Regions from separate parts of the Streptomyces griseobrunneus genome, predicted to be linked through region 2. Evidence: riboswitches for the same ligand, from Rfam matches in the RefSeq annotation. Region 2 holds a riboswitch; each other region holds the start of a gene.
The links. A riboswitch is a leader RNA that binds a small molecule or an ion and turns the genes downstream of it on or off. The one in region 2 is predicted to bind cobalamin.
Positions count from the first base shown of each region.

Region 1: linked by a shared signal. The riboswitch ahead of ACK8N7_RS37510 (MmgE/PrpD family protein) and the one ahead of ACK8N7_RS23320 (ABC transporter substrate-binding protein) in region 2 are both predicted to bind cobalamin.
Region 3: linked by a shared signal. The riboswitch ahead of ACK8N7_RS34405 (ABC transporter substrate-binding protein) and the one ahead of ACK8N7_RS23320 (ABC transporter substrate-binding protein) in region 2 are both predicted to bind cobalamin.

Region 1 is NZ_CP177081.1:26,911-36,768, reverse strand. It holds gene ACK8N7_RS37550 (NADP-dependent isocitrate dehydrogenase) at 1-39, shown strand, start outside; gene ACK8N7_RS37545 (molybdopterin-dependent oxidoreductase) at 233-1,825, shown strand; gene ACK8N7_RS37540 (fasciclin domain-containing protein) at 1,893-2,540, shown strand; gene ACK8N7_RS37535 (FAD-dependent monooxygenase) at 2,632-4,275, opposite strand; gene ACK8N7_RS37530 (oxygenase MpaB family protein) at 4,356-5,231, opposite strand; gene lplAB (lipoate-protein ligase LplAB) at 5,264-6,328, opposite strand; partial or broken gene ACK8N7_RS37520 (citrate/2-methylcitrate synthase) at 6,423-6,641, opposite strand; partial or broken gene prpB (methylisocitrate lyase) at 6,684-7,522, opposite strand; partial or broken gene ACK8N7_RS37510 (MmgE/PrpD family protein) at 7,514-7,981, opposite strand; cobalamin riboswitch at 7,994-8,172, opposite strand; gene cobF (precorrin-6A synthase (deacetylating)) at 8,314-9,141, shown strand; gene ACK8N7_RS37500 (hypothetical protein) at 9,236-9,433, opposite strand.
Region 2 is NZ_CP177080.1:5,117,810-5,127,667, forward strand. It holds gene ACK8N7_RS23280 (immune inhibitor A domain-containing protein) at 1-1,642, shown strand, start outside; gene ACK8N7_RS23285 (hypothetical protein) at 1,767-2,135, shown strand; gene ACK8N7_RS23290 (isochorismatase family protein) at 2,176-2,772, opposite strand; gene ACK8N7_RS23295 (nicotinate phosphoribosyltransferase) at 2,942-4,270, opposite strand; gene clpS (ATP-dependent Clp protease adapter ClpS) at 4,350-4,667, shown strand; gene ACK8N7_RS23305 (DUF2017 domain-containing protein) at 4,720-5,331, shown strand; gene ACK8N7_RS23310 (amino acid permease) at 5,665-7,110, shown strand; gene ACK8N7_RS23315 (M67 family metallopeptidase) at 7,294-7,716, shown strand; cobalamin riboswitch at 7,770-7,919, shown strand; gene ACK8N7_RS23320 (ABC transporter substrate-binding protein) at 7,958-8,953, shown strand; gene ACK8N7_RS23325 (FecCD family ABC transporter permease) at 8,950-9,858, shown strand, end outside.
Region 3 is NZ_CP177080.1:7,542,546-7,552,403, reverse strand. It holds gene ACK8N7_RS34425 (adenosylcobinamide amidohydrolase) at 1-762, opposite strand, end outside; gene ACK8N7_RS34420 (PRC and DUF2382 domain-containing protein) at 981-2,012, shown strand; gene ACK8N7_RS34415 (ABC transporter ATP-binding protein) at 2,128-2,907, opposite strand; gene ACK8N7_RS34410 (FecCD family ABC transporter permease) at 2,904-3,992, opposite strand; gene ACK8N7_RS34405 (ABC transporter substrate-binding protein) at 3,989-5,038, opposite strand; cobalamin riboswitch at 5,101-5,287, opposite strand; gene ACK8N7_RS34400 (beta-ketoacyl-[acyl-carrier-protein] synthase family protein) at 5,384-6,607, opposite strand; gene ACK8N7_RS34395 (acyl carrier protein) at 6,604-6,885, opposite strand; gene ACK8N7_RS34390 (acyl-CoA dehydrogenase family protein) at 7,006-9,018, opposite strand; gene ACK8N7_RS34385 (beta-ketoacyl-[acyl-carrier-protein] synthase family protein) at 9,093-9,858, opposite strand, start outside.

The DNA of each region.
Region 1 (9,858 bases), on a different replicon from region 2:
TCCGCCACGTTCAACAAGGCGATCGCGAGCCTCGCCTGACCTGATGTCGGGCGAACCCGTCCGCCCACCGTTCCGCCCCGACCGGCCCTGTGCCCGCCGGGGCGGTTCGCGTCTCCGGGTGTCCCGCGCGCCTCTCCGGCCCCTGTAACCCACGTACGCCTCCGGTGCACAGCGAACCCATCAGTTTCACGTGATCGGGCGAACGACCAATCCGCCTGGCCCACGGCTCCGAATGACGACCGTGAGGATCACCCGGACAGCCCTGACCCGCGGAACGCTCGCAGCCCTGAGCGGGCTGCTGGCGGGATTCGCCGCACTGACCGTCGCCGAACTCGTGTCGGCGGCCGTCAGGCCCGAAGCGAGTCCCGTGACAGCGGTCGGCGGGGCGGCCATCGACCGGACGCCTGCCGCGGTCAAGGACTTCGCGATCCGGAACTTCGGCGAGAACGACAAACTCGTCCTGCAGCTCGGCATCGTCGTGACGCTCGCCCTCTTCGCCCTCGCCGTCGGCGTACTGGCGCTGCGTTACCGGCGTACCGGTTCCGCCGCCGTCCTGGCCTTCGGTGTGGTCGGCGCCGCCTCCGCCGTCAGCCGCCCGGACTCCACCGGCGTGGCCGACGGACTTCCGTCGCTGGTGGGAGCGGTGGCCGGGGCGATCCTGCTGTACGTCCTCATCGGCAGGCTCGCCCGGCCGCGCCGCATCCCGGGGGAGGAGCAGGAGGAGAACGAGGGCGGCTGGGACCGCCGGGGCTTCCTGATCGCCGCCACCGCCGCGGCCGCCGCCTCCACCGTCGCGGGAGCGGTCGGCCGGACACTCAACGGCCGCAGCGCTCAGGACGCCGTCGCCTCCCGTGAGGGCGCCCGGCTGCCCGCCCCGGCCTCGCCCGCCGAGCCGATCCCGGCCGGAGCGCAGCTGCGGGTGCCCGGCCTCCCCCCGTTCACCACCCCCAACAACAAGTTCTACCGGGTGGACACGGCCCTGGTGGTCCCCAAGGTCGACGCGAACACCTGGCGGCTGCGCATCCACGGCAAGGGCGTACGGCGAGACCTGGAGCTCACCTACCAGGACCTGCTGGACCGGCCCCTGATCGAGCGCGAGATCACCCTGTGCTGCGTCTCCAACGAGGTCGGCGGCCCCTACATCGGCCACGCCAGGTGGATCGGCGTACGCCTGTCCGACCTGCTCAAGGAGGCGGGCGTCAAGCCGCCGTCCCGGGGCGGCAAGGCCGACCAGATCATCGCCCGCTCGGTGGACGGCATGACGCTCGGCACCCCCGTCGAGGACGTCATGGACGGCCGCGACGCGATGCTCGCCGTGGGCATGAACGGCGAACCGCTGCCCTTCGTCCACGGGTTCCCCGTCCGTATGCTCGTCCCCGGCCTGTACGGGTACGTCTCGGCCTGCAAGTGGATCGAGGACATCGAGCTCACCACCTTCGACGACTACGACGCGTACTGGGTGAAGCGCAAGTGGGCCCGCAAGGCCCCGATCAAGACCCAGTCCCGGATCGACACCCCCAAGCCCTTCGGCCGCCCCGAGGCCGGCACGGTCATGGTCGCCGGAGTGGCCTGGGCCCAGCACCGGGGCATCGAGAAGGTCGAGATCCGCGTCGACGACGGCCCGTGGCGCCCGGCCCAACTGGCCGAGCAGGACACCGTCGACACCTGGCGCCAGTGGTCCTACCCCTGGAAGGCCACCCCCGGCGGCCACACCCTCACCGTCCGCGCCACCGACGGCACGGGCGAGGTCCAGACCGAGAAGCGGACCAAGACCGTCCCGGACGGTGCCAGTGGCTGGCACTCCGTCGTGGTCTCCGTCGACTGACCCCAACAGACCTCCCTTCAGCAGTACTTCATCCCGTTTCCCCTTAAGAATGATTCAGGAGAATTCCATGAACGCCCTTCGCCACCGCCGTGCAGCCGTCGCCGTCGTCGCCGCCGTCCTGCTGCCCCTGTCGCTGACCGCCTGCGCCGAGGACAGCTCGGACAAGGCGTCCGACAGCTCGTCCGCCGCGGGGTCGACCCCCGAGGAGTCGAAGCCGGCCGCCGGTGACGACACGTCGACCGACAAGCCGTTCGGCCCGGCCTGTGCCGGCGTCCCGACGGAGGGCGCGGGCAGCTTCGACGGCATGGCGAAGGACCCGGTCGCCACCGCCGCCTCCAACAACCCCGCGCTCTCCACGCTCGTCACCGCCGTGCAGAAGGCCGGCCTCGTCGACACCCTCAACAACGCCGAGAACATCACGGTGTTCGCGCCCACCAACGACGCCTTCGCCAAGATCCCGAAGGCCGACCTGGACGCGGTTCTCAACGACAAGGCCATGCTCACCAAGATCCTCACCTACCACGTCGTGGGCGAGAAGCTCACCCCGCAGCAGCTGGAGAGCGGCACGTTCGACACGCTGCAGAAGAGCACTCTGACCACGGCCGGCTCCGGCGAGTCGTACAAGGTCAACGACAGCGCCAACGTGGTCTGCGGCAACGTTCCGACCGCCAACGCCACCGTCTACATCATCGACACGGTGCTGATGCCGAAGTAGTCGGGCGGCAGTCTCCTGCCGTGACAGACCGCCCCGCTGCGGGAGGGCCCCTATCAACCCCCAGGGCCCTCCCGCGGCGGGGCTTTCGCCGTCACGGGCCGAAGACCCTCCCCAGCGCCTCCTTCAACTCCCCGACCGTCGGCGGGCGTAGGCAGGCGCTGAGGTAGCCGTCCGGGCGCACCACGAACGCGGCACCCTCCTCGATGCCGTACCGCCGTGCGAACTCGCCCTGGCTGTCGTGGTGATGGGGGACCCCGGGGGTCACCTCGCAGGGGGCGTCGGCGGGCAGGATCCGGCACGTCTCCATGCGCCCCTGGGACAACTCCTGTGCAGCAGCCGCGAGATCGGCGGGTGTGTCACCGGCCGGGTGGTTCCCGTACACCAGCAGGACGTGGGCGCGCCCGCGCAGCAGGTCGAAGAGACGCACCGGGTAGGCGGCGATGTCCCCGGTGAGGCCGCCGCAGTCCGGGGCCCGGTCGCCGGGCCGGAGCGTCGCCCCGTCCGGCCGGGGCAGCGGCGTCACGAGCGGGCTCTCCCGGTAGCCGATCAGCAGCTGGGCCTCGCGGAGCATCAGCGTCTCAGGGTCCGTCGGGTCGGCCTGGACGCCCTCGGCGGCATGGCGGACGGTCCGGCCCACCACCTCCTCGCCCACCGGGTGCCGCTCCGCGTCGTAACTCGCCACCAGGCCCGGGTGGGCGGCGCCCCCGACGGCCAGGGCGAGCTTCCACGCCAGATTGCAGGCGTCCTGGACACCCGTGTTCATGCCCTGGGCGCCGGTCGGCGGATGGATGTGCGCCGCGTCCCCGGCGACGAACACCCGGCCCTCCCCGTACCGGTCCACCAGCCGGTGGCTGATCCGGAACACCGAGGACCAGCGCAGCGTGGACGCGGTGACCGGCTCCGGCGCCAGCCGGTCCAGGACCTTCTGGATGTCGGCGAGCGCGGGAGCCGTGCCGCCCTCCAACCCGTGGGCCACCCCGTCGCCGTCCGCCGTTCCGGAGGCCTGCCGGGCGGCGGACAGCTCGGGCGGCACCAGCATCGACATCCGGTAGCGGCCGTTCCCCGGCAGCGGGATGCAGACCAGCAGGTCGTCGATGGCACCGTCCTCGCCGCGGTGCATGGACCGCACCCCGTACCCGGGCGGCAGTCCCCAGCCCACCTCCACATCGGCGAGCATGTACTCCTCCGGGAACGCGCCGCCCTCGAAGGTGAGCCCGAGCCCCTTGCGGACCACGCTGTGGGCCCCGTCGCACCCCACCAGGAACCGGGACCGGACCTCCTCCTCGGCCCCGGAAGCGGTGGTGAGCCTGCTGGTCACCCCGGCGGGGTCCTGGGCGAACGCCACCAGCTCGGTCGAGCGCTCGATCCCGGTACCGAACCGCCCGAGGAACTCCTCCAGGACGCGTTCGGTCTCGTACTGCGGCAGCGCGGCGAAGCCGTACGGCACCTCGGGCGGGAGGACGAGCTCGATCCGGCCCTGCTCGGCCCCGTTCACGTACGTCAGCTGCCCGCGCATCGCGACCGCCGCGTCCAGCACCTCCCGCACCAGGCCCATCCGGTCGAAGAGCTCCAGGGTGCGCGGCTGGATCCCCACCGCCTTGGCGTACGGCAGCCGGGCCGGGAGGCGGTCCACGATCCGGCAGGAGACCCCCGACCGCCGCAGCTCGGCGGCGAGCGTCAGCCCGACCGGGCCGGCGCCCGCGACGAGTACATCGGTCACTTCGTTGCGTGCCACCGGGGCCTCCCGCCGTGGCCCCCCTGCTTACGGTCCCCTCCATCGTCCTGCCATCGGCGGTCTCCGGCACCCGGGGACCCTCACGCCCCAGCGGGCGCGGGCGGTGGGGTCATCGCCCACCGGATGGTCCTGGTCAGGGCCTTCCCGGCGGGCCGTACGCAGACCTCCTCGACCCCCGGCACCCGGGGAAGCCGCAGCGGCTCCCGGGCCCACGGCGGCAGGGCGGCCACCGCGTTGGCGGCGAGTACGGCGTACGGGGGACGGGCCGGCCAGGGCAGCGGCGGGTGCAGCAGAATGAAGCGGGCCGCGTCCAGGGCCTCCTGGGTGGCGCGCAGCTCCGGGCGGTAGGCGGCGATGCGCGTCGCCAGCTCCGCGCGGTCGTGCGGCGGGTCGGGGATGCCGAGGGCACGGGCCACCGTCGCCATGTCGTGGATGTATCCGTCGCACCCGGCGCCGTCCAGCGGCCGCGCCCCGTACCGCTGGTGGGCGCGGAGGAAGCTGTCCACCTCGGCGATGTGCACCCAGCACAGCAGGTGCGGGTCGGCCGCGTGGTACGGCTCACCGGACGGCGCGATTCCGCGCACCCCCTCGTGCACGGCCCGTACGCGGTCGACCGCCTCCTGGGCGTGCTCGGTCGTACCGAACGTGGTCACCGCCAGGAACGTGCTGGTCCGCTGGAGCCGCCCCCACGGATCGCCCTTGAACCCCGAGTGGCCGGCGACGGCGGCCATCGCGAGGGGGTGCAGCGACTGGAGGAGCAGGGCGCGCAGCCCGCCGATGAACATGGACGCGTCCCCGTGCACCCGGCGCACCGGCCGGTCCGGGCCGAACCAGCGGGGGCCGGGGGTGCCGTGGATCCGGGCCCGGTTCTCCGGCCCGGAGGGACCCGCGACCCGGGAGAACAGGGACCGGCCCAGCCGTTCCCGTGCACCGGATCCTGGCTGCTCTCTGTCCATGCCTCCCAGTATGCGGGCCCGTGGAGAAGTCCCTACGGCACCCGGGCCGTCCACTCCGGCGTGGCGAACTTCGTCCGTACGAGCTCCTCGGCGCGCGCCAGCTCGGCGTCGGTGACGCTGCCCGCGGTGAGGCCGTGGCGCTTGCGGAACGACTCGATCATGCGCTCGATCACGGCCTGGCGCGGCAGACCGGTCTGCCGGCGCAACGGGTCGACACGCTTCTTCGCCGACCGGGTGCCCTTGTCGGACATCTTCTCCTTGCCGATCCGCAGCACCTCCAGCATCTTGTCGGCATCGATGTCGTACGCCATGGTCACGTGGTGCAGCACGGCCCCGGGACCGCCGTCCGGCCCCACCACCCGCTTCTGCGCCGCCCCCGCGATCTTGCCGACCTCGGTGGCGATGTCGTTGAGCGGCTGGTACCAGGCCTTGATGCCCATGTCCGCGAGGGCTTCGAGGACCCAGTCGTCCAGATAGGCGTAACTGTCGGCGAAGGAGAGGCCCGAGACGAGGGACTGCGGGACGGCCAGCGAGTAGGTGATGGTGGAGCTCGGCTCGGCGAACATCGCGCCGCCGCCGGAGATCCGGCGTACGACGCTCACCCCGTGCCGCTCCACGCCCGCCGGATCGACCTCGTTGCGCAGCGACTGGAAGCTGCCGATGATCACTGCGGGGGAGTCCCACTCCCAGACCCGCAGCGTCGGCGGACGCAGCCCCGCCGCCACCTCGGCGGTGATGACCTCGTCCAGCGCCATGTGCAGCGCGGGCGACTGCGGGGCCTCGTGGATCAGCTGCCAGTCGTAGTCGCTCCACTCCGTGGCCTGCGCCAGCGCCCGGCGTACGGCGATGGCGACACCCTCCGCACTCAGCCCGAGCATCACCGTGGAGTCGGGCAGCGCCGCCTCGATCCGGGCCGCGAGTCCCGCCGTGTCCGTGTTGGCCGGAGCACCCTCCAGGGCCGCGTCGATCGCCAGGATCGCCTCGTCGGGTTCGAGGAAGAAGTCCCCGGCGACGCGGACGTTCCGCAGCGCCCCGCCCTCGACGTCCAGGTCCACCACGACCAGCTTGCCGCCGGGAACCTTGTACTCACCGTGCACAGCGCCGCCTCCAGCTCCAGTTCCGCGGTCCGGCTCGGTGATGAGCCGGACACAACCGGCTATAACGCACGCGGGGGCGTCGATCATCCCCCGTTCATGTACCGGTGTGCGCCGGGACGGTCCGCTGCTCGGGCCCGTTGTAGACGCCGAGCGGGCGGATCAGCGCGTTGTGTTCGAGCTGTTCGCTGATGTGGGCGCTCCACCCGGTGACCCGGCTCATCACGAAGACCGGGGTGAAGGCCGCGATGTCGAACCCCATCAGGTGGTACGCGAGCCCGGCGGGGTAGTCCAGGGTGGGGTGGTGGCCCGGCCGGGGCGGGTGCCGGCGGCCGGGCGGCACAGGTTCGCGGGCGGCTCAGGCCCCGGGCGGCAGCGTGAAGTCGAAGACCGCTGAGTCGAAGGCGCCGTACTCCTCGTAACCGAGCACCTCGTACAGTCGCGAACGCGTCTGCATCCGGGGCAGCAGGGCCTGTTGGGTGCCTTCGGCGGCCAGGGTCCGCAGCCCGTCCTCGACCGCGCCCATCGCGAGGCGGAAGAGGGTGACGGGGTAGAGCGCGATGTTGTAGCCGAGGCTCTCCAGCGTCGCCGTGTCCAGCAGCGGTCCCTTGCCGAACTCCGTCATGTTCGCCAGCAGCGGTACGTCGACGGCGGCCCGGAACGCCTCGAACTCACCCTCGTCCGCGAGCGCTTCGGGGAAGACGGCGTCCGCGCCCGCGTCCACGTACGCCTTCGCGCGGTCGATCGCCGCTTCGAGGCCCTCGGGGCCCCGGCGTCGGTGCGGGCCATCAGCAGGAAGTCCGGATCGCGGCGGGCGTCGGCGGCGGCCCGCACCTTGCGGACCATCTCCGCGCGCCCCACGAGCGTCTTGCCGTCCAGGTGGCCGCACCGCTTGGGGTTGACCTGGTCCTCCAGGTGCAGCCCGGCGAGCCCCGCGTCCTCCATCAACTGGACCGTGCGCGCCGCGTTCATCGGCTCGCCGAAGCCCGTGTCCGCGTCGGTCAGGGCGGGCAGATCCGTGACCCGGGCGATCTGCTGGGCCCGCGCTGCGATCTCGGTCGACGAGGTCAACCCGATTTCGGGTAGCGCCAGTTCGGCGGCGAGTACCGCCCCCGACAGATACAACGCCTCGAACCCGGCCTCCTGGATCAGCCGCGCCGAGTACGGGTTGATCGCGCCCGGCATCCGCAACAGCCGGTCCTGGTCCCCGGCCGCGACGATGCCCTCCGCCAGCGTCCGGAACTTCGCCACGTACCCCGAACGGTCGAAGGGCCGGGCCCCCGCCGGATGCGCGTCGGCCACCGCCAGCTCGTCCTCGATCACCGTGCCGTCCACCAGGGTCACCACCGCCCGGCCGCCGAAGGCCCGCCGCTCCGGGTCCGGGTCGTGGTAGCGCCGGGTCCACTCCGGGTCCTCCACCGTGGAGATCCGCTGCCACAGCTCGACCGTCCCGGGCCGCTGCGCCCGCTCGGGGGCGTACGACCACTCGTGGTGCCAGACACCGTCCTCCAGCGCCACCGCGAAGATGCACGGCACCGAGTGGTCGAGCGTCTCGCGGCTCGCCGCCGGATCGTACTTCTGCGGGTCCCCGGAACCGGAGCCGATCACCTGGTGGGTGTGGTGGCTGGTGTGCAGCACGATCGAGCGGATCTGCTCCATCCTCGTGGAAACACGGAACATCCCGCGGCCGGTATCCTGACTCCCGGATCAGCGCGCGCCCTCATGCCTTCCCGACGGCTTCTGCACCGTCAGTGGCGTGTCCTGCGAGGACGGACTCCCCGGTCACAGTGGCGGGACCGCGCCGGATTCGCACCGGCTTCCCTGACACCACGGGCCTTGAGGGCGACCGGCTGCACACCGCTCACCCCGCTGCTCACGAACATATGGTTGGACGTCCTGGTAAGTCCACCCCGCCTCGCCCCCCGGCACGATCGCCCGCCTCGCCCCCGGCATGTCCGCCCGCCCCGCTCCTGGCATGATCGGCCGACATGAGCGACGCACCACGGCACATCCTCGTCATCGGCATGGGAGCCGGCGACCCCGACCATCTGACGCTCGCCGCGGTGAAGGCGATGCGCCGGGCCCAGGTCTTCTTCGTGCTCGGCAAGGGCCGGGAGAAGGAGTCCCTGACCCGGCTGCGGCGGGACATCCTGGAGGAGCACCTCACCGGCCCCTACCGGGTCGTCGAGGCCGAGGACCCCTGGCGGGACCGGACCCAGGACGACCGCGGTCGCTACACCTCGGCGGTGCACGACTGGCGCCACCGCCGCGCCGACACCTGCGAACGCCTGATCACCGAGGAGCTGGCACCGGGGGAGTGCGGGGCCTTCCTTGTGTGGGGCGACCCGTCCCTGTACGACAGCACCCTGGCGATCCTGGAGGACATCCGTGCCCGGGGCACGGTGGAATTCGGCCATGAGGTGATCCCCGGGATCAGCAGCGTCTCCGCGCTCGCCGCCCGCCACCGCATCACCCTGAACCAGGTCGGCCGCCCCATCCACATCACCCCCGGCAGGCGGCTCGCCGAGGGGTTCCCGGACGACGACGGCGACATCGTGGTGATGCTCGACGGCCACGAGAGCTTCACCCATCTGACCGGCAGGGACCTGTGGATCTACTGGGGCGCCTACATCGGCACCCCCGACGAACTCCTGGTCTCCGGCCCCCTGGACGAGGTCGCCGAGCGGATCAGCCAGGTGCGCGCCGAGGCCCGCGAACGGCACGGCTGGATCATGGACACCTATCTGCTGCGCCACCGGCCGGACGGCCCGGAGGGCGCGGACGCCGCGCACCGCGCAGGCGGTACGGCCGGCTGAGGCCCCGGCCCGCGAGCAGGGGCTCCGGACAGGGGCGGCGGATCGCGTCGTGGCGCGGGCGGCCGCCGCACCTCGTCGCCGGGCCGGCCGGAGGTCAGCTCCGGGACTCGTGCGCCCGGATCACTCCGAGCCCGTGGCCGAGGCTCGGGCACTCGGCGGTCAGGTCGTCCCCCCGCACCAGATAGTCGTGCACGCGCCCGTCGGCGGGCCGCTCGACGGCCCGGTACAGGGTGCCGTTCACCGTGATAGTCCAGTCGTCGCCGTCCTGGGCCCACCCGACTGTCTTCTTCATATTCGCGCTTCCCTCACTCGTCGCCACCGCGGGTCGGCGGCCGTGTATTGGCAAGAAGAACGGCCTGTGACGCTCTGTGGTTCCGGCTCGCCTACGCCATTCGGTTACATCTGGGTCACCATGCCCGCACGACCTGACCGGAAGTCAGCGAACCGGCGACGAAAGGCGGAACAGGGCGGGGAGGGCCGACACGTGCTGCCTGCCCGGGGCCGGATCTTGCCAGGCTGCCGATCCGGTCCCGGGCAGTGAGTGCGGGAGCGCCCGCTCCGCGCCCCCGCACCCACCATTCGGCGCCGCCCGCCGGGCCGGATTGGTGCGCGGACCGATCCGACGCCCTCAGTCACCCGTTCGGAGGACGTTCCACGGCAGTACGGAACTTGCCCGGAGGCCGTGTCTCACATCGCCGTCCGAAGTGTGAACAACGG
Region 2 (9,858 bases):
CCGTACGGACGCGCAGATCAAGGCGGACCTGGCCGAGTACGACGAGTGGGACCGTTACGACTTCGACGGCGACGGCAACTTCAACGAGCCGGACGGCTACATAGACCACTTCCAGCTGGTCCACGCCGGTGAGGACGAGTCCGCCGGCGGCGGCGCCGAGGGCCCCAACGCCATCTGGGCGCACCGCTGGTACGCGTACGGCACCAACGCGGGCGCGACCGGCCCGGCCGACAACAAGGCCGGTGGCGCGCAGATCGGTGACACGGGCATCTGGGTCGGCGACTACACCGTCCAGCCCGAGAACGGCGGCCTGGGCGTCTTCGCCCACGAGTACGCCCACGACCTCGGCCTGCCGGACCTGTACGACACCTCCGGCGGCGGCGAGAACTCGGTCGGCTTCTGGTCCCTGATGTCGGCGGGCTCCTGGCTCGGCACCGGCAAGGGCGAGATCGGCAACCTGCCCGGCGACATGACCTCCTGGGACAAGCTCCAGCTGGGCTGGCTCGACTACGACACGGCCAAGGCGGGCAAGACCTCGCTGCACAAGCTGGGCGTCTCGGAGTACAACACGAAGGACCCGCAGGCGCTCGTCGTAGAGCTGCCGGCCAAGGCCGTCACCACCACCGTCGTCAAGCCCGCCGAGGGTACGAAGCAGTGGTGGAGCGACCGGGGCGACAACCTGTCGAACACCCTGACCCGCTCGGTCGACCTGACCGGCAAGTCGTCGGCGAAGCTGGACCTTTCGGGCTGGTACGACATCGAGGCCGACTACGACTACCTCTACACCGAGGTGTCCGACAACGGCGGCACGAGCTGGACCGCGCTCGACGGCACCGCCGACGGCAAGGCCATCCCGCGCGACGCCAGCGACAAGCCGGCCCTGACCGACGTCTCGGGCGCGTACAAGAAGCTCTCCTTCTCCCTCGACGCCTACGCGGGCAAGAAGGTCGACCTCCGCTTCCGCTACCAGACGGACGGCGGCGCGGGCGGCAAGGGCTTCGCGGCCGACGAGATCACCGTCACGGCCGACGGCGCCACCCTCTTCTCGGACAACGCCGAGGGTGACGACAACGGCTGGACCGCGAAGGGCTTCTCGCGGATCGGTGAGTCGTTCTCGCAGGAGTACCCGCAGTACTACATCGCGGAGAACCGGCAGTACGTGTCGTACGACGAGACCCTCAAGGTCGGCCCGTACAACTTCGGCTTCGCCAACTCCCGCCCCGACTGGGTCGAGCACTACGCGTACCAGACCGGTCTGCTCGTCTGGCAGTGGGACACCTCCCAGAAGGACAACAACACCTCCGTCCACCCGGGCGAGGGTCTGATCCTTCCGGTCGACGCGCACGCCAAGCCGCTGAAGTGGAAGGACGGCTCGATCGTTCGCAACAAGATCCAGCCGTTCGACGCCCCGTTCAGCTGGTACCCGAACAAGGGCTTCACGCTCCACAACGCGGACGTGCCGCTGAAGATCCAGCCCTCGCTGGGCAACCCGGTCTTCGACGACCGCAAGGGCACCTACTGGTACAAGGAGAACCCGACGGGCAGTGTCAAGGTTTCTGACACGAACACCCGCATCTCCATCCTCCTGGAGCCGGCCAGCGGCTCCTCGATGACCCTGCTGGTCAGCCCCTCGGGCCGATAGTTCCATAGAACCGCAGGTCAGAGCATGATCGGCCGTCGCCCTCTAGCGGGCGGCGGCCGATCGTGTTTAGGTGCGTCTTGTTCACATCCTTATTGACACGACGTCTCACGGGGGAGTGCGGAGCATGGCAGGCGGAGGTTTCTGCAGGTTGCCGAACGGCACGGTGGTGGTGGCCCTCACCCTCACCAGACCGACGGAGGGCGCACCCTCCTGCGTCGGTACGGGGGCGGGCCCAGGGGCCCCGGTACGGGTGCTGGTCCACGCGGTGAACCGGGCGCGCGCCCTGACCAGGCTGCGCAATCTGGGGCTGCGGGCGGTCTACCTGCGCGGCAACGCGCAGCCGCCGACACCGGACGAGATCACGGCGGTGCTGCATCATCCGGACGGCCTGCTGTGGCGGGCGGCGCCCCAGTCCGGCCAAGAGCTGTGGCACCCGATCAGGGCCCTGCTGGGCCCGGCGGGGCACGCCGGACCCGCCCGCCCGGCGGCGTAGGGGCGGGCTCGCACAGGGCTGTGGCGGGGCTTTGGCAGGGCTACAGCGCCTCGGCCACGACGGGTTTCCCGGAGAGCTTCACGCCCGCCGTCCGGAGCTCGTCCAGGGCCCGCTCGGTGGTCGCGCCGGAGACCCCGGCGGTCAGGTCGAGCAGCACATGGGTGACGAAGCCCTCACGGGCCGCGTCCAGGGCGGTGGCCCGTACGCAGTGGTCGGTGGCGATGCCGACCACGTCGACCTCGGTGACGGACCGGTCGCGCAGCCACTGGGCGAGACCGGTCCCGTTCTCGTCGGAGCCCTCGAAACCGCTGTACGCGGCCGAGTAGGCGCCCTTGTCGAAGACGGTGTCGATGGCCCCGGAGGCGACGGCGGGCGCGAAGTTCGGGTGGAAGCCGACGCCCTCCGTACCGGCGACGCAGTGCACCGGCCAGGAGTGCTCGAAGTCCGGGGTGTCGGAGAAGTGGTCGCCGGGGTCGACATGGTGGTCCCGGGTGGCGACCACGTGCCGGTAGCCGGGCTGGGCCTCACCGATGAGATCGGTGATGGCGGCGGCGACGTCGGCACCACCCGCCACCGCGAGGCTGCCGCCCTCGCAGAAGTCGTTCTGAACGTCCACGACGATCAATGCGCGGTGCATGGCGGGTGTCCTTAGGTGGGGGAGAGAGCGGTCATGGTCCGGCGTTCACGGGGATGCAACGAGCGTAGAGACTGGGGGCTGACAATCAACCCCTACCCCGTCCCGGCCCGTCCGGCGTTTGAGGACGGAACCCTCGCGGCGGGGCCCCCGCACCTTCCGAGGCCCGGCCTCACACGTACTCCGTCCCGATCACCGGCTCCCCACGGGACAACTGCATCGCCGACATCGGCAACCCCGCCCGCGCCACGACATGCCGCTCCCGGGCCGCCTCCAGAGGCTCCCGCGCGACGACCTCCCCGCCCCGCACCAGCTCCACCAGCAGCTCCCGCCCGGCCAGCTCCTCCGGCACGGGCCCGGTGCCGATCACCTCGGCCTCGGCGGCACCGTCCTCGTCCGCCCGGCGCGCGGCCCACTTGCGACCGCCCTTCGACGACTTCGCCCCGAGCGACTTCTTCGCCACCGGCACCAGCGGAGCATCCGGCTCCGCCGACCCGGCCCGGGCCACCAGCTTGTAGACCATCGAGCACGTGGGGTGCCCGCTCCCGGTGACCAGCTGCGTGCCGACCCCGTACGCGTCCACCGGCGCGGCCGCCAGCGAGGCGATCGCGTACTCGTCCAGGTCCGAGGTCACCACGATCTTCGTGCCCGTCGCCCCCAGCTCGTCCAGCTGCTGCCGCACCCGGTGCGCGACCAGCAGCAGGTCGCCCGAGTCGATCCGTACGGCTCCCAGCTCGGGCCCCGCGATCTCCACCGCCGCCCGCACCGCCTCGGTCACGTCGTACGTGTCGACCAGCAGCGTCGTGCCCCGCCCCAGCGAGTCCACCTGCGCCCGGAACGCGTCCCGCTCGGTGTCGTGCAGCAGGGTGAAGGCGTGCGCGCTGGTCCCCACGGTCGGGATCCCGTAGCGGAATCCGGCCGCCAGGTCGGAGGTGGCGTCGAACCCGCCGACGTACGCCGCACGCGCCGACGCCACCGCCGACAGCTCGTGCGTCCGCCGCGCCCCCATCTCGATCAGCCGGCGGCCCCCCGCGGCGGCCGACATCCGCGAGGCGGCGGCCGCGATCGCGGAGTCGTGGTTGAGGATGGAGAGGATCACCGTCTCCAGCAGCACGCACTCGGCGAAGGAGCCCTCCACCCGCAGGACCGGCGAGCCCGGGAAGTACACCTCGCCCTCCGGGTAGCCCCAGATGTCGCCGCTGAAGCGGTAGCCCGCCAGCCATTGCAGGGTCGGCTCGTCCACGATGTGCTGCTGGCGCAGGAAGCCGATCATCTCGTCGTCGAAGTGGAAGTTCTCCACCGCGTCCAGCACCCGCCCGGTGCCCGCGACGACTCCGTACCGCCGCCCCTCGGGCAGTCGGCGGGTGAACGCCTCGAAGACCGAGTGCCGGTCGGCGGTGCCCGCCTTGAGGGCCGCCTGCACCATGGTCAGCTCGTACTGGTCGGTGAAGAGCGCGGTCGACGGAACGCCGACCCGTCGCCCGAGGTCCGCTGAGTTCATGGCTGGGATGCTACCCCCTATTCGTCAAAGTGACGAGATGTGGGGTCCGTTTGTGCGTGGGGACCGCCCGGGTGGCAGCATGGGACAGGTGAGCGTTGCTACCCCCGTAGAGATCGAACGTCCTGATTCGGCCGAGGAGACCTTCGCGGTCCCCGAGCCGGACGTCCCGTGGGTCACGCTCGTCCACAACGACCCGGTCAATCTCATGAGCTATGTGGCCTATGTCTTCCAGGCCTACTTCGGCTACCCCAAGGACAAGGCGCACAAGCTGATGCTCGACGTGCACCAGAAGGGCCGCGCCGTCGTCTCCAGCGGGAGCCGCGAGGAGATGGAGCGCGACGTCCAGGCCATGCACGGCTACGGGCTGTGGGCCACCCTCACCCAGGACCGCAACTAGGGCTTCGCCCGCCCCCGCCACCTGCCCCGTTCGACCCACCATCGGAGAATCCATGGCCGGCCATTTCGAGGCCACCCCGGGCGGCGGCGCGGCCGTCGCGCTCGACGAGGTCGAGATCTCGATCCTGCGCTCCCTCGCCGTGCAGCTGCTCGAACTGCTCGGCCCGGGCGACACGCCCGCCGAGGGCGAGGACCCGCTCGCCGCGCTCTTCACCGAGGGCCCCAGCAAGCCGCCGTCCGACCCGGCCCTGGCCCGGCTCTTCCCGGACGCGTACGGGGGGCCCGACGGGCCCGCCCCGCAGGAGAAGTCCGAGGAGGAGCTGCGGGAACTGTCCGCCGAGTTCCGCCGCTTCACCGAGAACGACCTGCGCTCCCGCAAGCGTGAGGACGCCCTCGCCGTCGTCCGGACCCTGGACGCCCTCTCGCCCGCCGGGGGCGGCGGAGCCGTACTCGTCCTCACCGCCGACGAGTGCCGCTCCTGGCTCGGCTCGCTCAACGACCTGCGGCTCACCATCGGCACCCGGCTGGAGGTCTCCGACGAGGACGAGGGCGAGGAAGGCTCTCTCTACCGGCTCCCCGACAGCGATCCGCGCAAGCCCATGGTGATGGCCTACCTGTGGCTCGGGGCCCTCCAGGAAACGCTCGTCGAATCACTGATGCCGTAATCCGCCGGCTGTCCCTCCGCAGAGCCGGGAAAGACATCCTGTTCGCTCAACGGACGCTCAGATCCGGGTAACGATCCCCCCAAGTCATTGATGGCATTCATGGGGGATGGGGTTCCTTGTCCCCTTTTGCCTGTGGGGTGCGCCACAGAATGTCCCGTGGTGTCCTGTGACGGCCGTGATAAATCTTCACGATCGCCCGGGGACGCCACCCCTGTTCCCGGGGCCGCCACAAGCCGGCCGAACGCCGGTGGCACTCCATCCATATCCGGGGGGATCAGGACCTGATCCGCAGCCTTGCAGGCGCGGATCGGCGTGGAGAAAGGCGCACCACACATGACATCGGCACAGGTCGACGAGGGACAGGCCGACAAGGGAAGGCCCGGCGCGGAAGCCGGAGAGGCCGAGACCGGTGGCGAGGGGTACCAGCGCGGTCTGGGAGCTCGTCAGATCCAGATGATCGCCATCGGCGGAGCCATCGGTACCGGGCTCTTCCTCGGCGCGGGCAAAGCGATCGACCGGGCCGGGCCCAGCCTCATCCTGGCCTACGTCCTCGCGGGCCTGGTCATCTTCTTCATCATGCGGGCCCTGGGCGAACTCCTCATGTACCGCCCGGTTTCCGGCTCCTTCTCGGAGTACGCCCGCGAATTCATCGGACCGTTCTTCGGATTCGTGACCGGCTGGACGTACTGGCTGTTCTGGGTCGTCACCGGAATCACCGAAGTCACCGCCGCAGCCACCTATATGACGTACTGGTGGGACATTCCGCAGTGGCTGTCCGCACTCGTCTTCACCGTCATTCTGTACGGCGCCAACCTGATCTCCGTGAAGCTCTTCGGTGAGCTGGAGTTCTGGTTCTCGATGGTCAAGGTCACCGCGATCGTCGGCATGATCCTCATCTGCGCCGGCGTCCTGACCCTCGGCTTCTCCGACGTGGGCGACACCGCGACCGTCTCCAACCTCTGGAACGACGGCGGGTTCTTCCCCAACGGCGTCGGCGGCATGCTCATGACGCTCCAGATCGTCATGTTCGCCTTCCTCGCCGTCGAACTCGTCGGCGTCACCGCCGGTGAGTCCAAGGACCCCAAGACCGTGCTGCCCAAGGCCATCAACACCGTGCCGTGGCGCATCGCCGTCTTCTACGTCGGCGCGCTGATCATGATCCTGTCGGTCGTGCCGTGGTCCACCTTCAAGCCGGGCGTCTCGCCGTTCGTGAAGGCCTTCGAGGAGATGGGGCTCAGCGTCGGCGCCGCCATCGTCAACTTCGTCGTCCTGACCGCGGCGCTCTCCTCCTGCAACTCCGGCATGTACTCCACCGGCCGTATGCTCCGCGACCTGGCCCTGAACGGACAGGGCCCGCGCGCCTTCACCAAACTGACGAAGAACGGCCTGCCGCTCACCGGCACCACCTTCTCCGCCGCCCTGATGCTCGTCGGCGTCTGGATCAACTACCAGTGGCCGGGCGAGGCGTTCAACTACGTCGTCTCCTTCGCGACCATCTCCGGCATGTGGGCCTGGATCATGATCCTGTTCAGCCAGATCCGCTACCGCCGCCTGGCCGATCAGGGCGTGCTCCCGCAGTCCTCGTTCAAGGCCCCGGGCGCCCCGTACACCAGTTGGTTCGCGCTCGCCTTCATCGGCATGGTCATCGTGATGATGGCGGTCGACAAGGACGCCAGGATCTCGCTCTACTGCGCCCCGATCTGGGCGCTCCTCCTCGGCGTCTCCTACCTGGTGCTCAAGTCGCGCAACCCGGAGAACAACGCCTTCGTCAAGCGCTGACCCGAGGGCGGGCCCGGGTCACCGGCCCCCCTCCGCCAACCTGAGGGCGGGCCCGGTCTCCCCGGCCCACGACCACCCTCCTCCCGGACCGCCCCGGCCACCCCCACGGCCCCGGCGTCCACCATGCGGCCCTCTCCGTACCACCCACCGGTACGCAGAGGGCCGCATGCCTATCCTGGCGCCATGCTGACCATCACCCAGGCGCTCCACGACCAGATCGTCGCCCACTCCCGCGCCGACCACCCCGACGAGGCGTGCGGCGTGGTGGCGGGCCCGGCCGGAACGGGGCGCCCCGAGCGCTTCATCCCGATGCTCAACGCCGCCCGCTCGCCCACGTTCTACGAGTTCGACTCCGGCGACCTCCTCAAGCTCTACCGAGAGATGGACGACCGAGACGAGGAGCCCGTGGTCATCTACCACTCGCACACGGCGACCGAGGCCTACCCCTCCCGCACCGACGTGACGTACGCCAACGAGCCCGGCGCCCACTACGTCCTGGTCTCCACCGCCGACACCGACGGCGCCGGCCCCTTCCAGTTCCGCTCGTACCGCATCGTGGACGGCGAGATCACCGAGGAAGACGTGCAGGTCGTCGAGGCGTACTGAGGACTGCCGGCCTCTCCGGGGCCCTGCGGAGCCGCCGCCCGGGTCTGGCACACTGCCCCCAGAACCCATCAAGGCAGCAGGAACCAGGAAGCCGGTGCGAATCCGGCACGGTCCCGCCACTGTGACCGGGCCCCCTCCCGTACGGACTGACGTACCGGAGGGCGGCCCGGAAGCCAGGAACTGGCCCGCCGCCTTCTCGCATCGACCAGGGGACGCGGAAATCCCCCGGAGAGGCCCCGCCATGTCCCGGCGCACCCCCGCGCTCATAGCCGCCGCCGTGCTGCTCCCGCTCGCCCTCACCGCCTGCTCCACCCCGGAGGGCGACGAGCCCACCGGGAACAAGGCCGCGGCGAAGAGCGACGGCTTCCCGTACACCGTCACCAACTGCGGTGTCACCACGACCTTCAAGGCCCCGCCGAAGCGCGTGGTCACCATGAACCAGCACGTCACCGAGATCATGCTGGAACTGGGCCTGGCCAAGTCCCTCGTCGGCACCGCCTACCTCGACGACAAGGTCCTGCCGAAGTACGAGAAGGACTACGCGTCCGTCCCGGTCATCGCCAAGGAGTACCCCTCCTACGAGCAGGTCCTCGCCACCAGCCCCGACTTCGTCTACGGCGGCTACAGCAGCGCCTTCACCTCGGGCGACGGCCGAGGCCGCGAGGCCTTCAAGAAGTCCGGCATCGAGACCCGGCTCAACACCGAGAGCTGCGCCAAGGCCGACACCCCGATGGAGACCCTCTACGAGGAGGTCCGCGAGGTCGGCCGCACCTTCGGCGTCACCGACCGCGCCGAGGCCTGGATCAAGCAGGCCAAGGCCGGCAACGCCGCCACCGCCGAGAAGCTGAAGGACCTGAAGCCGCTCTCCGTCTTCGTCTACGACAGCGGCGACAAGACCGCCTTCACCGCGGGCGGCAAGGGCATCGGCAACGAGCTGATCAAGCGCGCCGGCGGCACCAACATCTTCGCCGACCTCGACAAGTCCTTCGGCGACGCCTCCTGGGAGAACGTGGTCGCCCGCAAGCCCGAGGCGATCGTGATCTACGACTACGGCTCCACCACCGTCGAACAGAAGAAGAAGCGCCTCCTGAGCGACCCGGCCCTCGCCGACGTGCCCGCCATCAAGAACAAGCGGTTCGCGGTCATGCCGCTCTCCGACGCGGTCCTCGGCGTCCGCGTCCCCGCCGCTGTCGAGAAGCTCGCGGCGCAGCTCCACCCGGCGGCCACCACCCCGTGACCTGCCGCACCCCCGCACCGCGGCGGCTGCTGCGCTACACCCTGGTGGTCGGCGTCCTCGCCGTACTCCTCGCAGCCGCCGTGGTCGCCGCCCTCGCCCTCGGCTCCGTCCGCATCCCGCCCGGCCAGGTGCTCGACATCCTGACCGGGCGGGCGGAGGCGAGCCCCTTCCGCACGATCGTCCTGGACGTCCGGCTGCCCCGGGTCCTGCTCGGGATCGTCGTCGGCGCCGGACTCGCCGTCATCGGCACCGTCCTCCAGGCCCTCGTCCGTAACCAGCTCGCCGACCCGTTCCTCCTCGGCGTCTCCTCCGGCGCCTCCACCGGCGCGGTCCTGGTGATCGTCCTCGGCATCGGCGCCACCCTCGCCACCACCGTCACGATCCCCGCCGCCGCCTTCGCCGGCGCGCTGCTCTCGCTGCTGCTCGTCTACACCCTGGCGCGCGGCGGAGGCGGCCTCACCACCAACCGGCTCGTCCTCGCCGGGGTCGCCGTCTCCTACATCCTCTCCGCCCTGACCAGCCTGATCCTGGTCACCTCCGCCCGCGCCGACCACCTCCAGGAAGTCCTCTACTGGACCCTCGGCGGCCTCGGCGCGGCCCGCTGGGACATGCTCGCGCTCCCCACCATCGCCCTGGTCGCCGGCACGGGCGTACTCCTCACCCTGGCCCGGCCGCTCGACCTGCTCCTTGTGGGGGAGGAGGGCGCGACCGTGCTGGGCCTGGACACCGCCCGCTTCCGGGCCGCCGTCTTCGTCCTCGCCTCGCTGATGACCGGGGCGCTCGTCGCGTACAGCGGAGCCATCGGCTTCGTCGGGCTGATGGTCCCGCACATGGCCCGGATGGCGGTCGGCGCCTCGCACCGCGCGCTGCTCCCGGTGGCCGCGCTCGGCGGGGCGGTGTTCCTG
Region 3 (9,858 bases), 2.4 Mb from region 2:
CCGCGCTGTGCGGGCCCCCGCCAGTACGGCCGTGTGCACGGCGCGGGCGATCCGCGCGCCCCAGGCGGAGCGGGGTCCGGCGAAGGGTTCGCCGCCGTCGGGCCCCGGCTCGGGAGCGGCGACGCACACGGCGTCCGTGGGGGTGCCCGAGCAGTCGAGTCCGGCGTCCAGGAGGGCCTGCACCTTGGCCTCGGTGGCGGTGGCGACGGCGTTGACCAGGGCGGCGTCGGAGAGCGCGGCTGGGAGCGTGACGACGATGTTGACCGTGCCCGGCCGGTGCGGAGCGCGGATGGCGCTCTCGGGGGCCGCCGCCCAGCCCCGTACGCCCAGGCCCGTGGTGACGGTCGCGGTGACGCCGCCGTCGTGGCCGGTCGTGTACGCGGCGACGTCGGCGGCCGTCATCAGCCCGGCACCCGGGCCGGTGAGCCCCTCTGCGGCGGCGATCTCGGCGAGGTGGCGGTCCGGGTCGAGACGCGGGTAGCCGCCGGGGACCTGGGCGTTGAGGATCCAGGCGCGGGGGCCGATGCCGCCGCCGAGCACCGCGCTGCTGCAGACCCGCGTGGAGGGGTCCAGCCGCCAGACGAGGTGGTGGAGGTGGTGTCCGTCCTCGTGCCGGTCGCGGAGTTCCGCGCGCGGTTCGCCGCCCGGTTCCCTGCGCCGGGCGGGCAGCTGGACGCGTACGGAACGGATGGCGCACCCCTGGTGGCTCGGCGGGACCGGCGGTGGCCCGTCCTCCCGGGGCTGCCGTGCTCCGCCGATCATATGCGGGCCCCTCATCCGCTCACCCGATTGGCCTAACTGATCCGGCGGCCGCCGAGCGCCCTCGTACGGGGCCAGGAGGGACCGCTGGGCTTCCGGGGCCCCTTTGGCCGGGTGGCCGGGCGGTTGCAGCGTCCAACCGGGTGAGGCGCGATGGAAGCCGGACGTGCCACATCTGGTGGAGCCACCCACAGGGCGCGCCCAGCGAGGAGGGTTCGGTTATGGGAGCCGCTGACGGTTTCACGGATTCCGGAGAGCTCGACGGTCTGACCGTGTACGACAACGAGGGCGAGAAGGTCGGCAGCGTGGGCCGGGTGTACGTCGACGACGACACCGGCAAGCCCGACTGGGTGACGGTCAAGACCGGCATGTTCGGCATGAAGGAGAGCTTCGTACCGCTCGCCGGGGCCCGTCGAGTGGGCTCCGACCTGCACGTCTCGCACTCCAAGGACACGGTCAAGGAGGCGCCCCGCGTGGACGCGGACGCGCACCTCTCCGTCGCCGAGGAGGAGGAGCTCTACCGGCACTACGGCCTGACCAGGAAGTCCGGCAACCTCGGTGACACCAAGGGCACGGGCACCGGTGCCGACGCCCGGACCGTCGCCGGAACGGGCGCCATGGGCGCGGCCGGAGCCGGTGCGGCGGGCGCGGCCCGTGGCACGGGTACGCCGCCGAACGCCGAGGCGACCGGCAGGGCCACCACGAGCGCCGGGGCCGCGGGCACGACCGGAGCAGCGGGCATGGCCGGTACGGGCAAGCACCGCGACACGGACATGTCCGCCACGTCCCGTCCGCTGGCGGGCGCCGGAGCGGGGACGTCCCGGGCCGCCGACCTGAGCGGCAAGGAGGAGATGATCCGCTCCGAGGAGCAGCTGCACGTCGGTACGGAGGAGTACGAGAGCGGCCGGGCGAGGCTGCACAAGTACGTGGTGACCGAGGAGGTCACCCGGTCCGTGCCCGTCTCCCACGAGGAGGTGCGGGTGGTCCGCGAACCGCTGCGGCCCGGCGAGAAGGTGACCGGCACCACGGACTTCGGCGAGCAGGACGTGGAGGTCACCCTGCACGCGGAGCGCGCCACCGTCCGCAAGGAGGCCGTCCCGGTGGAGCGGGTCCGCCTGGAGACCAACAAGGTCACCGAGCAGAAGGAAGTCTCCGCCGAGGTCCGCAAGGAGAAGATCGACTACGGCGACGGCAAGGACATGGACACCGGCAAGGACACCGGTGGCGAGTTCGGCCAGGGACGCCGCCGCTGACGGCGTACCCCCTTAGGCGGCCGGAAGGCCGCTCCCATGTCCTCGGCCTCCGGGCGGGCCCGTGCGAACGGGTCCGCCCGGAGGGCTGTCCGGGGCGGGGCCGGGTCGCCGGTGGTCAGCGGCGCGGCAGGAACCGTACCGAGGGACGTCCGTCCGGCCCGTCCGGGGTGACGACCGCCCGGACCCCGTAGACGTCCTCGATGAGTTCTTCGGTGATGACCTCGGCCGGGGTGCCGCCCGCGATGACCCGGCCCGCCTTCATCACGGTGATCCGGTCGCAGAACATCGCCGCGAGGTTGAGGTCGTGCAGGGCGATGACGCTGGTGAGGGGCAGCTCGGCGACCAGGGCGAGCAGTTCCAGCTGGTGCTGGATGTCCAGGTGGTTCGTCGGCTCGTCCAGGAGGAGTTCGCGGGGCTGCTGGGCCAGTGCGCGGGCGATCTGGACGCGCTGGCGTTCGCCGCCGGACAGGGTGTGCCAGGACTGGGCGGCCCGGTCCGCGAGGCCGGTGCGCCGCAGGGCGTCGGTGACGGCTTCCTCATCCGTACGGTCCGGGGCGGACCAGGCGCGGCGGTGCGGGATGCGGCCGAGGCGCACGACGTCCAGGACGCTGAGGTCGACCTGGGTGACGGCGTGCTGGTCGACCACGGCGATCCGGCGGGCCACGGTACGGCGGCCGAGACCCACCAGGGGGTCGCCGTCCAGCGTGACGACGCCGGTGTCCGGGGCGAGGAGGCCCGCGAGGATCCTCAACAGGGTCGATTTGCCGGAGCCGTTGGGGCCGAGCAGCCCGACGGTGGCGCCGGGCGGCGGGGTGATGTCCACCCCGTCGAGGATGAGCCGGCCGCCGGCCTCCCGGCCGACCCGGTCGGCGCGCAGGCCCGTGGAAGCGCTCATGACGTACTCCGGGTGCGGTACAGGACGAGGACGAAGGCCGGGACGCCGATCAGCGCGGTGACCACGCCGACGGGCACCTCCTGCGGGTCCAGGACCGTGCGGGCGAGGGTGTCGACCCAGACCAGGAAGACGGCCCCGGCGAGTGCGGTGACCGGCAGCAGGCGCCGGTGCCCGGAGCCGGTGAGGGCACGGGCCGCGTGCGGGAGCACCAGGCCGACGAAGCCGATCGCCCCGGCCGAGCTGACGAGGGCCGCGGTCAGCAGGGCGGTGGTGCACAGCAGCACGATCCGGGTGCGGGCGACATTGACGCCGAGCGCGGCGGCGGCGTCCTGCCCGAAGGCGAAGGCGTCGAGCGTACGGGCGTGGGCCAGGCAGATCACCAGGCAGCCGGCGAGGACGGCGGTGCAGAGGGCGACCTCGCTCCAGCCGACGCCGCTGAGCGAGCCGAGGAGCCAGAACAGCACTCCGCGGGTCTGCTCGGCGTCGGCGGAGGTCATGACGACGAAGGAGGTCAGGGCGGAGAAGAGCTGCATCGCTGCGACTCCGGAGAGCACCACCCGGTCGGTGGTGGCACCGAGGGTGTGGCTGAGGAGCATGACCAGGGCGAACGAGCAGATGGCCCCGGCGAAGGCCCCGGCCGACAGCGACACCGCTCCCCCGCCGACGCCGAGGACGACCACGACGACCGCCCCGGTGGAGGCCCCGGAGGAGACGCCGAGCACGAAGGGGTCGGCGAGCGGGTTGCGCAGCAGGGACTGCATCACCGTGCCGCACACCGCGAGCCCGGCGCCGCACACGGCGGCGAGCAGGGTGCGGGGCATGCGCAGGTTCCAGATGATGCCGTCCCGGATCGGGCTCAGCTCCGATGCGCCGAAGCCGAGGTGGGAGGCGACGGCGGACCAGACGTCGGGGACGGAGATCCGGGCGGGCCCGATCGTGACGGCGACGGCGACGGAGAGCAGCAGGAGCAGGAGCCCGCCGGTCCAGAGCAGCACCGCGACCGGGCCGCCGCTCCGTACCGGGCCCGGCGCCGCCGGTGCCTTCAGCTCCGCGGTCTCCCGCACCGCCGGGTTGCCGCCGCTCACCCCGTGAGCCCGAAGTCGCGCAGCCCGGCGGCGACGCGCTCCAGTCCCTCGACCGTCCGGATGGTGGGGTTCATGGCCTGGCCGCTGAGCAGCACGTACCGGCGGTTCCTGACGGCGTCCATGGTCTTCGTGACCGGGTTGGACTCCAGGAACTCGATCTTCTTCCCGGCGCTCTCGGCCGTCTGCATCGTGCGGCTCAGGTCGCCGATGACCAGGACGTCGGGGTTGCGGTCGGCGACGGTCTCCCAGCTGATCTGGGGCCATTCGTCGTGGGTGTCGTCGAAGACGTTCCTCGCGCCGAGTTCGCGGGTGATGACGCCGGGGGCGCCGCAGCAGCCCGCGAGGTAGGGGGCCTTGGAGTCGGAGAACCAGTAGAGGAGGGAGGCGTTCGAGGCGTCGATGCCGTCGGTGGCCTTCGCCACCCGGGCCCGGAGCTTCTTCACCAGGGCGTCGCCGCGCTCGGGAACGCCGAACACCTGGGCCAGTTCGTGGACTTCGATGTAGACGCTGTCCATGGTGAGGGGCTCGGTACGGGCTCCGTCGCCGCCGCCGCTGTTGTCCTTGCCGATGCAGTCGGCGGGCGAGATGTAGGTGGGGACGCCCAGCTTCTCGAACTGTTCGCGGGGGGCGACACCGCCCCTGGCGAGGGTGGAGGCGAAGGAGGCGCTGAGGAAGTCGGGCTCCTTGTCGAGGACCTTCTCCGAGGAGGGCCGGTTGTCGGAGATGCGCTCGACGCCCGCGTTGGCCTTCTCCAGGCCCTTCATGACCGGGTCGCTCCAGGTCGCGGTTCCCGCGATCCGGTCGGCGAGGCCGAGGGAGAGCAGGATCTCGGTCGAGCCCTGGTCGACCGAGACGGCCCGCTGGGGCGCTGCCTTCACGGTGACGGTTCGCCCGCAGTTCTTGAGGGTGAGCGGGAAGCCGTCGGCCTTGTCGCCGCCGTCGGCGGACGGGGTGGTGGACCCGCCGCCGCAGGCCGTGAGCAGGACGAGTCCCGCCGCGAACAGGGCGGCGGTGCGTATCGGGGCAGGGGTGGCCTTGGACAGCACGGAGGACCTCGGTGTCTCTGGGCCCAGCCGCGGAGCCCGTCGTACGGTTCCCGTGCCCCCGGTGCGGGGCGCGGGTGCCAGCAGGTCTTCGGACTCGGGTTCGTCCGGGCGGGACGCCTTCCCGGAACACTCCCGTGCTCCAGTGGCCGTGGCCCCGCCCGTCCCCCTCACCGCTGCGCGTCAGTTCCGGTCTCGCACCGGATTCCCTGACCCCGTCGCTGGGGTTCGACTGGCCCCGGCAAGCTATCACGGGTCTTCGCGCAGCTCAGAGCCGGTGCGCGTACCGGTCCCTGCCGGGCCGGTGCGGCGCGGGATCGTCCCGCCGCCCCGGCCCGGCCGCCCCTTTTACGGAGCCTGCAGGGCGATCACCGCGTTCTGTCCGCCGAACCCGAAGGAGTGGCTGACGGCCCGTCGTACGGGCAGCTCACGCGGGATCTTGGTGACGCAGTCGATGGCGAACCCGGGGTCGGGGGCGTCCAGGTTCGCGATCGGCGGGACGATGCCGTGCTGGAGCGTCAGGACGGTCAGCCCCGCCTCGATGGCACCGGCCGCCCCCATGCAGTGGCCCAGGACGCCCTTGGGGGCGGTGACGGGCGGCCGGTGCGGGTAGGCCCGGCCGATGAGGGCGGCTTCCGTCGCGTCGTTGAGGGGGGTCGAGGTCCCGTGCGCGTTGACGTGGTCGACGTCCTCGGCCCGCCAGCCCGCATCGGCCAGCGCCGCGTCCACGGCGGCCTGGGCGACCGCCCCGGAGGGGTGCGGGCTGGTGGGGTGGTGGGCGTCGGTCGTGGCGCCGGTGCCGGCCAGCAGCGCACGGGGGACCGCTCCCCTGGCGCGGGCGTCCTCGGCCCGCTCCAGGACCATGATCGCGGCGCCTTCGCCCATGACGAGCCCGGCCCGGTCGGCGGCGAAGGGGCGGCAGAGACGGGCGGGGTCCCCGTCCCGCAGCGCCGCCGCGCCCGAGCGGGCGAAGCCGGTCATGGCGACCGGGAAGACGATCGACTCGGTGGCTCCGGCGATCGCGATGTCGCACTGTCCGAGCGCCAGCATGTCGCGGGCCACCGAGAGGGCGGTCACCCCGGAGGAACACGCGGTGCACGGTGCCAGGCTGGGGCCCGTGGCCTTCATCTGGATCGCGATCTCGGCCGCGGGCATGCTCGGGATGGTGAGCAGGATGCCCGAGGGCGAGGTGGCCTCGGGGCCGCGCCGCTCCAGGGCGACGGCCTGTTCGGTGAGTCCGGCGGATCCCCCGCTGCTGGTGCCGACGACGACGGCGACGCGGGCGCCGTCCCAGCGGGCGGGGTCGAGCCCGGCGTCGGTCACCGCCTCCCGGGCGGCGAGGACGGCGAGCTTGACGTACCGGCCCATGCGGAAGGCGCTGCGGCCGCCGACCGCCTCGTCCAGGTCGATGCCGGTGACCGTACAGGCGAAGTCGATGGCGCAGCCGTGCAGTTCGGGGACGGTGCGCGCGAAGGACTCGCCGCGGCAGACCCCGTCCCAGGTGGTGTCGGTGGTGTGGCCGGCCGGGGTGATCATCCCCAGACCGGTGACGGCGATGGCGGGTCGGTTCATCGGGTGTTGCTCACCGGCACCGAACCGACTGCCGCCTCGCCGCCGACGGCCGCGTCGATGAACGCGGAGATGTCGGCGAGCGTGGCGTCCTTGTAGAGCTTCTCGGAGTCGGCGGCGACGCCCAGGGTCTCCTTGATGATGACGGCGAACTCGGCGACCGCCAGGGAGTCCATCTCCAGGCTGTCCATCGTGGACTCCGGCAGGATTTCGACTGCGGGCACCTTGAACGTCTCGGTCAGCACCTCGGTGATCTTCGGGTGGATGGTCTGGGTCTTCACGGTGTTTCCTCTCATCGACAGCTGGTCGGCAGCTCTTCGGCGGCTCGTCGGCAGCTTCACGAATGGCGGGTGGTTGAACGTAACCCCACCGCCCGATGTAACTGGATGACGATCTTCCGGTTACGCCTTGGGGCGAACCGATTCGTCTACGCTCACCTGCGGCTTCTCGAACCATCGGGAGAGCACGGACGTGGTTCCCCAGTACGCGAGCAGCACTCCGCGGGTACCGAGCGCCGCCACCTTCTCGCGCAGCGGACGCCGTTTGCTGCCACAGACGGGCCGCCGGAAATCCGCTGTGCGGCTCCCGGCCCCGGCCCTGCGGTGCCGGTGCCAGGACCCCTCCGGGTCGTCGTAGGCGTCCGCGTAACCGGGTCCGGCGATCGGCCAGTCCGACATCAGGCGTTCCGGCAGCGCGAACGACTTCACCAGGGCGGGGGCGTGCCGGGCCACGGTCGCGATGAGCCGCTCCACCGCGTCGGGCAGCAAGGACACCTGTTCGGCGGTCAGCCGTCCGGTGGCCAGCAGGTCACCGCTGTTGCGGGCGACCCACTGGAGGGCGAAAAGACGGTGCAGTTCGGTCAGCCGCTCACGGGCCGGCCCCTCGGACAGGGCGGCGGTGGACTGCGCGTACGCCTCGCTCGCCTGCCGGTAGCCGTACGCCTCCACCCCGCGCAGCGCAGGACCCGATGCGGCGTTCCACCGGCCGAGCGGGTCACCGGCCGGGGCGGCGCTGATCCGCTCCCGGGCGCGGTCGAACCAGATGTCCTCCACCGCCGCGAGCAGCCGGCCAAGGAACCGGGGATCGTCCAGCTCGCCGGGGTCCTCCTCCGGTTCCTCCTCCCGGAGCGTGGCGCTGAACAGCATCTCGGCGGCGGCCTTGGCGTGGACGGCGAGGTTGTCGCCCTCGGCGGTGATCGCACCCTCGATGCCGGTGAACAGCTCGGTCATGCCGTTGTTCTCCAGCAGTCCCTGCGCCCCGCACCGCTCCCGGCACTCGACGATGACCTCCCGGGCCCGCCAGGTGATCCACCCCTTGGCGACGGCGACCAGCCGCTCGGCCTCGTCCCGGTCGGGGGCGGGGGCGGACTCCCAGCGGTCCAGGGCCCTGCGGTGGAGGAGGCTCATCGCGAAGACGGTGGCCATCGCCCCGGCCAGCGGGCCGTGGTGGGTGCGATGGGCGTAGACCGGCACCCGCTGCGCGCCCCGCGATCCGGAGACCAGCCGGTGGCCGGCGTACCGCACGGCGATGGCGAGGGTGACCCGGGCGGAGCCGACCGCGCAGGCGCTCATGGAGAGCTTGCCGGGGGTGACGCGCCCGATGGAGAGGAGGAACCGCCTTCTGCGGTTGGCCAGTTCGCTGGTGAACCGTCCGTCCTCGCCGATCCGTCCCTGCTCCCCGGCGAGCAGGGCGTCGCGCGGGACGAAGTACCGGTCGAAGGAGGTGAGGCAGTGGTCGACCGGGGAGCCCATGCGGCCGGGCAGCCGCCGTACCCGTACGCCGGGCAGAGCGGTGAGGTCGTCGGTGAGCGGGGCGAGGAAGAGGAAGACCCCGTGGTCGGTTCCGTCGGCGAGGAGCCGGGCGGCCACCACACCGGTCTTGGGGCCCCCGGCGGGGCTGGTGTTGGGCATGAACTTCTGGGCCCCGGCGTGCGGGGTGTGCAGGACGAAGCCGTCGCGTTCACGGTCGTACGTCGCGGTCGTCTCGACGGCCGCCGCGTCGTTGCCGTGCGCCACCTCCGTACAGAGGAAGGTGCCGATGGACCGCAGCTCCAGGAAGTCCGAGAGGTCGCGCGGCGTACCGGGGTCGTGGTCGAGGAGGCTGCCGAGGAAGAGGTTGTAGTGGATGCCCGCGACGGTGGTCAGCGCCGGGTCGACGGGTCCGAGCCATTCGTGCAGGGCGGCCAGCGCGCGGGGGTCCGCGGCCAGCCTCGCGCCGCTGTCGAGCGTGTCGTTGAGGATGCGCAGGCGGTGGTAGGAGAGGGCGAGCCGCTCGTCTGGGGTGCCGCCACCGGAGCGCCGAAACGGTTCTGTTGTGAGCAGTCGCCGCCAGAATCCGTGCTCCTGGCGGAAGTTGTCGCCGTAGAGGACTCGGGTGAGCAGATCGCTGGTGGACGGCTGGGCCGGTTCATGCATGGATACGGTCACGACAGAGTAACGATCAAGGAACGGCGAGGACACCCCTCGCCGTCCCGAACGGCCCTGTTGGGTCAGGTGCGTTGGAAGGCGAGCGCCACGTTGTGCCCACCGAAGCCGAAGGAGTGGCTCACCGCCCGCTCGACCCGCTGGTGGCGGGGTTCCTTCACCACGCAGTCGAGCGGGAAGGCGTCGGGGAGGGAGTCCAGATTGGCGATCGGCGGGATGAGGGAGCGTTCCAGCGTCAGGACGGTGGCGACCGCCTCGATCGCGCCCGCCGCCGCGAGGGTGTGGCCGATGACGCCCTTGGGGGCGGTGACCGGCGGGCGGTGCGGGAAGAGCCGGGAGATGAGGGTGGTCTCCATGGCGTCGTTGAGGGGGGTGGAGGTGCCGTGGGCATTGATGTGGTCGACATCGCGCGGCGCCCAGCCCGCCTGGTCGAGGGCCGACTGCACCGCGCGCTGGGCGCCGCGACCGTCGGGGGCCGGGGCGGTGGGGTGGTGGGCGTCCGTGCTGGACCCGGCCCCGGTGAGCAGGGCCCGCGCCCGGCCGCCCCGAGCGCGGGCCGTCTCCTCGCGCTCCAGGACGAGCATGGCGGCACCCTCACCGATCACGAAGCCGTCCCGGTCGGCGGCGAACGGCCGGGACGCGCCCGCCGGATCGGCGGTACGGGTGGAGAGCGCGCCCATCCGGGCGAAGGCGGTCACCACCAGCGGGGTCAGCACCGACTCGGCGCCCCCGGCAACCACCACGTCACAACTGCCGCCGAGCAGCAGATCGCGGGCGACGGCGACGGCGGTGGCCCCGGAGGCGCAGGCGGTGGCGGGGGCGAGGCTCGGG